Regions from separate parts of the Paenibacillus sp. TAF43_2 genome, predicted to be linked through region 2. Evidence: riboswitches for the same ligand, from Rfam matches in the RefSeq annotation. Region 2 holds a riboswitch; the other holds the start of a gene.
The links. A riboswitch is a leader RNA that binds a small molecule or an ion and turns the genes downstream of it on or off. The one in region 2 is predicted to bind thiamine pyrophosphate.

Region 1: linked by a shared signal. The riboswitch ahead of AB4Z17_RS16615 (ABC transporter substrate-binding protein) and the one ahead of AB4Z17_RS14290 (ABC transporter ATP-binding protein) in region 2 are both predicted to bind thiamine pyrophosphate.

Annotation. Positions count from the first base shown of each region.
Region 1 covers NZ_JBFRDK010000071.1:11,400-14,812, reverse strand. Annotated here, with positions in the region: gene AB4Z17_RS16625 (ABC transporter permease) at 1-421, opposite strand, end outside; gene AB4Z17_RS16620 (thiamine-binding protein) at 411-713, opposite strand; gene AB4Z17_RS16615 (ABC transporter substrate-binding protein) at 780-1,820, opposite strand; TPP riboswitch at 2,006-2,118, opposite strand; gene AB4Z17_RS16610 (glycosyltransferase) at 2,257-3,413, opposite strand, start outside.
Region 2 covers NZ_JBFRDK010000055.1:3,793-7,205, reverse strand. Annotated here, with positions in the region: gene AB4Z17_RS14295 (ABC transporter permease) at 1-754, opposite strand, end outside; gene AB4Z17_RS14290 (ABC transporter ATP-binding protein) at 735-1,511, opposite strand; TPP riboswitch at 1,599-1,701, opposite strand; gene AB4Z17_RS14285 (DUF1273 domain-containing protein) at 1,789-2,346, shown strand; gene AB4Z17_RS14280 (metalloregulator ArsR/SmtB family transcription factor) at 2,552-3,157, shown strand.

The DNA.
Region 1 (3,413 bases), on a different contig from region 2:
TGGCAACCGTGATGGGAAAAAAACATACCATGATGACCAGCAGCGCCTTTGGCAGCATGCCATAGCCTAGCAGCATCGTCAAAATTGGAGCAATCGCTATGATGGGTACGTTTTGCGACAGCACGAGCAGTGGATACACCGCCGATCGAACGCCGGGAATTAAATGCAGCAAAGCGGCGAGCAATAAGCCCACCGCCGATCCTCCTAAAAATCCGATAAGTGTCAGCTGCACTGTCGCTCCCGTATGCATCATTAACCTTGGCCAAATAGCGATAGCACCCTTCACGATTGATATCGGAGAAGGAATGAGCCATTGTTGAAATAATCCAAGCGATGCAGCCGCCTGCCAACAGGCAATCAGCACGATCAGAAGCGCTGCCGGTTTCCATACTTTCGACCAAATCAATTTCTTATTGCCCATCTGGGTATTTCTCCAGCAGCCTGCCCATGGAAGCGCCGTTTGCCGGATTGTAGTAAATTTTAATTTGTGAAATAACGGACGGGCAGCCCATCTCCGCCATGGCCTCACTCATCGACTGAACCACGCTGAGCAGATGGCTCAGCTCACCCTCCATCGTCGTTTCAAGCGGTGCTACACGGTAAGGAACACCTGCCGCTTTAATAATATCAATGGCACGATCTACGTAGGGAATAACGCTCTCGCCGCCTGGTGTTGTCGGTAAAATTTGAATGCTTACTAATGCATTAGCCATCGGATTTCCTTCTCTCTTTGTTGTATGTGAGAGCGGGCTTTCCCGCTCTCCGTATGTTCGAATTGCTTATTGTGGTAAAAATTCGTTCGTAAATGCCTTCTCCGCTTCAAGTTCCTTCTCCAGCAGCTTGTGCTCAAACATCCATGCCGCATAGTTTTCCCATACGCTTAGCTTCTGTTCGCCCCAGCGCGGCGCGTCATCTTGATATTTGGAGCTTAACCATTTTTGGCTGGCGCGCACAAGCTCTGCGTTCAAATCCGGCTCTGCTTTTATTAAAATTTCTGCTGCATCCTCCGCATTGCTGATCGCGTATTGATAGCCTTTGGATACGGCAGCAGTAAACGCTTTGACGGTTTCCGGCTTATCCTTAATCAAACCTTCGTTCGTCACGATTACCGGCGTATAATAATCCAGTTTGTCGCTGTAATCTGTTAAATAAACCATATTGATCTTCTCGCCGCGCAGCTCTGCTTCCACGCCAGTCCATGCGTAGTAAATCCATGCAAAATCAATATCCCGTTTCACTGCCGTAAAGAAGTCGCCGTCGCCGATGCTTATCATATTTACTTTGCTCACATCTGCGCCCTTCTCCTGCATAAGCGATTGAATGACCGCCTCCTCAACAGGAGCGCCCCAGCCACCATACGTTTTCCCTTCAAATTTCTCAGGTGAATCGATTCCCTTTGCAAGCGGAGAAGCAAAACCTGAGGTGTTGTGCTGAATGACAGCAGCGATCGATACGAGCGGCACACCGGCAATTCTCGCCATCGTGACTGACTCCTGATAGCTTACGCCAAACTGTACATTGCCAGAAGCGACCATTTGATCGGCACCGCTTTGTCCTGGTTGAATAATTTCAACATCCAGGCCTTGCTCCTTAAAAAAACCTTTATCTCTAGCTACATAAAGTCCGGTATGATTCGTATTTGGTGTCCAGTCGAGTACAACCTGTACCTTCTCTAGCGGCTTGTCCGCTGTTCCCTCTTGCTCTTTCGGCTGTTCGCCCTTGTTCCCAGCGCCACCGCCGCAGCCTGCCAGCGCCAATACGAACACTAGCATCGCGGCCACGATTTTCCACGACAAATGCCCTGTTTTTTTCTGATTCATGATGTTGTTCCCCTCTCCATGCTTCGATTCTTATAGGCGACGACTCCTCGTAGTATCCGGTTCCATGGCTGCATCATTCTAATCGCAACAAAAAAAAAGCGTCCCCCTAATCCGGAGGACGCCATATCATTGGCTGTGCAGCTGTTTATACAGCAAATGCTTGATCAATTTGATCTCGCCTGCTTGCTAAACAGAGCTTCTGTCCCTACGCTGGCATTATCCAGATCAGGTTTAACGGGTCGGAATTGTATAGAAAATCCCCTCTCAGCCGGCCTAACCAGCTCCCCGGAACATATTCGGTTTCGTCAATACCATTCATTGTATAGCAAAACCCGCATTTAATGCTAGTTTTTTTTGAAAATGATTATCATCAAGCCACGATACTCATCCTCTTACTATATAAGGCAGCCAGAACGTGCAGCTCCTGCACCAGCTGTCATTGCCCTAGATCAACATGCTCATCCAGCCATTCAAGCTTTGCTTCTTCATCAGCCGTCGAACTTTCTAAGTCTGCTGTAGCTTGGGTCTCTGCTGCAGGAGCAAGGCGTCCATATACGAGCAAGTATGCAGCTGCCAGCTCTTTTGACATCTCTTCAGACGTTAGCTGCTCTAGCAGATGGATGTATTCAAGCTGCTCCTGCGGTTTATTATCCGCACGTGTAATCTTCACATAGGTAAAACCGGCCTGCAAATAAAGCTGGCCAACTTGTTCTGCTGAGTACTGTGATGCTGCTTGATGCTGTGCTTGTGCATTAGCAGGATCTAAATATTGCCGAATATTGTCGAAATAATAGCGATTGGCAAAGCACCCGACTAGCCAGCCGCCAGGCTTTAATAGACGAACTAGATTTTTCATGGCTTGCGGTGTCCCGTAAGCATGAGCATCTCCGATTACGATGCCGTCAAGACCTTCAGCAGGCAGCCTCCAATCCTTCGGATCAATCGAGCGGAATACGGTAATTCCCGAAGCTTCTGCTACTCTAGCCGCCAGCTCATTACGCTCAACTCCGTACCATATTGCGGATGGGAATTGCTTTTTCATATGCAAAATCGTAGCTCCGCACCCGCAGCCTATTTCCATAATCGAGCAATTCTCGCGTCTGTACTCATGCGATTCCCGCTCAATTACGGTGCTGAAATCCATTCTAATATACGTTGCAGCACCAGGGTCAAAGCCCCATTTGGACATAAAAACAATAGCATTTTTTCTGAAGTTTTGTACATATTGTTCTGGCTCTGAGCTAAAAGAGACGCTTCCGTAATGATGAATAAACGTATCGCCGCACAGCATCAGCTTATATCCCGCCAGCCGGAGCCGGAGGCTATAGTCATCATCTTCAAAGTTGCCAATTCCGAAAATCTCGTCGAGCGATCCCGTTTTCTCCCATGCCTCTCTCCGCAGCAGAAGGCAGTAGCCAACCAGCTTCACGCGCTCCTCCCATTTTGTTCTGTCAGGGTTGGCATGCAGTGCAGAAGCAAACAGCTCCATTTCATCTATCGTCGTATAGTCGACCGGGATCGTCGTCCAGTAGGAAGCCGAATTCGTAACGGGGCTGACCGCCCCGATTCGTTCATCACTAAATAAGCAGCGCT
Region 2 (3,413 bases):
TTAGTATTGATTTCTCCAAAAGGATAATGGCAGCAAATAATAAGATGCCAATGAGGGATAGCAGAAAAACGGATGCAAACATGGAATCGGCGTTCAAATTGCTGGACATTCGGCGGCTATAGTAGCCTAGGCCTTCACTGCCTCCAAGCCATTCACCGATGGTGGCGCCGACAACACAATAGACGATAGACAGCTTAAGTCCTGAGAAGAAGGACGGTAGGGCGATGGGTACTTGTATTTTTCGGAAAATACCCCAGTGCGTTGCTCCCATTGTGAGCAGCAGCTCTTCATATTCGCCACCGCTTTTCTTAAGCCCGTCATAGGTGCTCACAATGATAGGGAAAAAAGCAGTCAAAAAAACAACAGCGACCTTGCTCCAAATCGTATAGCCAAACCACATAATGAAAATTGGCGACAGAGCGATAAGCGGGATGGTCTGACTGATGACGACAAACGGGTACAGCGCCTTCTCCAGTATTCGAAAAGTGTGCATGCCTGCTGCGAGCGTAGTCCCAATAACAATCGACAATAGAAAACCGAGGGACACTTCTTTAAGCGTAGCCAGCAGATGTTTGCCAAGCAGCAGATGGCCATCTTCGATTAATGCCTGAGCTATTGAGCTAGGTGACGGCAGTATGTAGGGTGGAACCAATCCGAGCTGTGCGACCGCTTGCCAAACGAGCAGTAAGCTAATGAGCAGCAGTATGAATAGTCCGTAATGGCTCAGCCACTGGTTAATTAGAGGTTTGCGCATGCAGTCTTCGCTCCAAATCTTGCCGCAGCTTGATGAAGTCGGGTTCATAATTTTGCTCATAGTGTCTTGGTCTCGGCAAAGGGACGACTATTTCCTGTATCCCTTGCGCCTCGCTAGCAGCACCTGGCAATAAATAAATGCGGTCGCTCAGCAATATCGCTTCCTCAAGATCATGTGTGATAAAGAGGACAGTTTTTCCAAGGTCGCTCCACAGCTCTAGCAGCCACTTATGCATGCCGCGTTTGGTCATGGCGTCAAGCGCGCCAAACGGTTCGTCCAGCAGCAGCAGCTCTTGTCCGGTTACTAGCGTGCGCAGAAAAGCAGCCCGCTGTCGCATGCCGCCTGACAACTCGTCAGGGTAAGCTTGTTCATAGCCTGCTAGTCCGAAGCGTGTTAGCAGCTCCATGATTTGGATCGTGTTATAATGGGGATTGCTGCGTGTCAGCTCAAGTGGAAGCAGACAATTGCCGAGTATTGTTCTCCATGGCAGAAGAAGATCCTTTTGCGGCATATAAGCAATCTTGCCGAGACGATTGGGGGCAGGCTTGCCATGCAGCCTAATTTCACCTAGGCTAGGCTGAAGCAAACCGGCCATGAGCTTAAAGAGAGTGCTTTTGCCTGAGCCGCTAGCACCGATGATAGAGACAAACTCACCTGAGTAGGCTTGAAGCGAAAGATTAGACAGTATAGATGTTTCAGCAAGCTTGTCGTAGGTGTAGCTTACTTGGTGAAGTGAGATTATAGCTGTAATACGCATCCCTCCGTAAACAAATAAAGACCCACCCATTTCCGAGGGGAAATGAGCGGGTCTAACGATCACACAAGGCTTGCGCGCATGAATGAATGCTTTGCTGCTCCACTTCCCTCCGCTGGAATGATCCAGATCAGGTTCCAAGGGTCCGGAGCAGTTGCTCCATCTCAGCCGTTAGGCTCCCCTAGTGAAATAAATAGGTTTATATGCAATTTGTATTTTTTCTACTATAGCATACACTGGATAGATGTAAACCATAATTATCCGAAAAGGCGTTGGACAAATGAAAAATTTACTCGTAACGGGCTACCGAGCGCATGAGCTTAATATTTTTAGCCAGAAGCATGAGGGCATTGTTTATATAAAAAAAGCGCTGACAGGCAAGCTGGTTCCACTTATAGAAGATGGGCTTGAGTGGGTGATTACCCCGGGTCAATATGGCGTGGATTTGTGGGCGTGCGAGGTCGTTATTGCGCTGAAGGAAATTTATCCTCATTTGAGACTTTCAATTATTTCGGCATACAGCAATCCGGAAGAAAAATGGAAGGATGATAAAAAGGAGTTTTATCAGCAGGTTTTAAAAGGGGTCGATTATTACGCTTCGGTCAGCAACCAGCCGTATAATGGCATTTGGCAGTTTACGGCTAGGGACGAGCTGCTGTTTCGGAAAACGGACGGCATTCTGCTCGTTTATGATGAGGATGCAGGCGAGGGCAGCCCCAAGTTTTTTAAAGAAAAAGCGTTAAAGAAACAGCAGGCTGAGGGCTATGGTTATTTCAGCATAAGCTCAGAGGACATTCAGAGCATTGCGGATGACGACAATCTGTATTCGGAAAATTAACGAGGCATAGTAGTTGAGTTATAGGCGTTTATTTCATGCTGACAGGCAGAGACCTGTCAGCTTTTTTTATGCGCCAAGCTGACTGTTTATGCTAGTGAGATACATTGGGATTGACAAATAATAGGTGGCGTATTATTATCTGATTAGATAAATATCTAATTAGACATAAGTTAAAATTGCTTGGTGGAGGAAGAGGTGGCGAACAGTGCAATTAGATAAGGTCGTAGCCTATCATAAGGCATTATCCGATCCGACGAGAATTAAATTGTTGATTATGCTGGCTGAAGGTGAGCTTAATGGACAGGTGCTCGCAGAGAAATTAGGCGTGACGCCTGCTACGATTACGCATCATGCAACCAAATTAAGAGAGGCCAGCTTAATTAATGAACGCAGAGAGAAAAATACGATTTATTTTTCGTTGAACCATTATTTTATTAAGAGCAACGCTAATGCGGCGGCGGAGCTCATTTACCGGAATGCAGGTGCAGAGAAGGGAGTGGACAACATGGAGGATAGCAATAAGAAACTGAAGGATTCAGTCATTCGCAACTTTTTTACAGCAGAAGGTAAGCTGAAGCATATGCCGGCTCAGCATAAGAAAAAATTGATCGTGCTTCAGCATATGGTTTCTCATTTGACGAGAGGGAAACAGTATACAGAGAAGGAGATTAACGAATTTATCAAAGGTTATCATGATGACTTCGCGACCATTCGCAGAGAGTTCATTATGCATCAATTGATGTTTAGAGAAAATGATATTTACGAATTGAATCCGCAAGAAATATGGGCGAAGTGGGAGATTCTTTCGTAAGCGGAAGTTGTTTTTGACAATAGCGGACATCAGATGCCTTATTTGCTTTATTTCTCTTCTATTGGCATAGGTTGCGGACATAAAGGCCGTTATTTGGCAATAATCGTTATAAATGACTGCGATTTCTGCTAAATAACGGACTCTATGTCCGTTAGAAGCTAATATGGCCTTTAAATTTGAAAATAAGGGCTTCTATGTCCGTTAGAAGTAAAACTGAACTCATCGAGCGGCTGCTGTGCTACTGCGTCATAAAGGA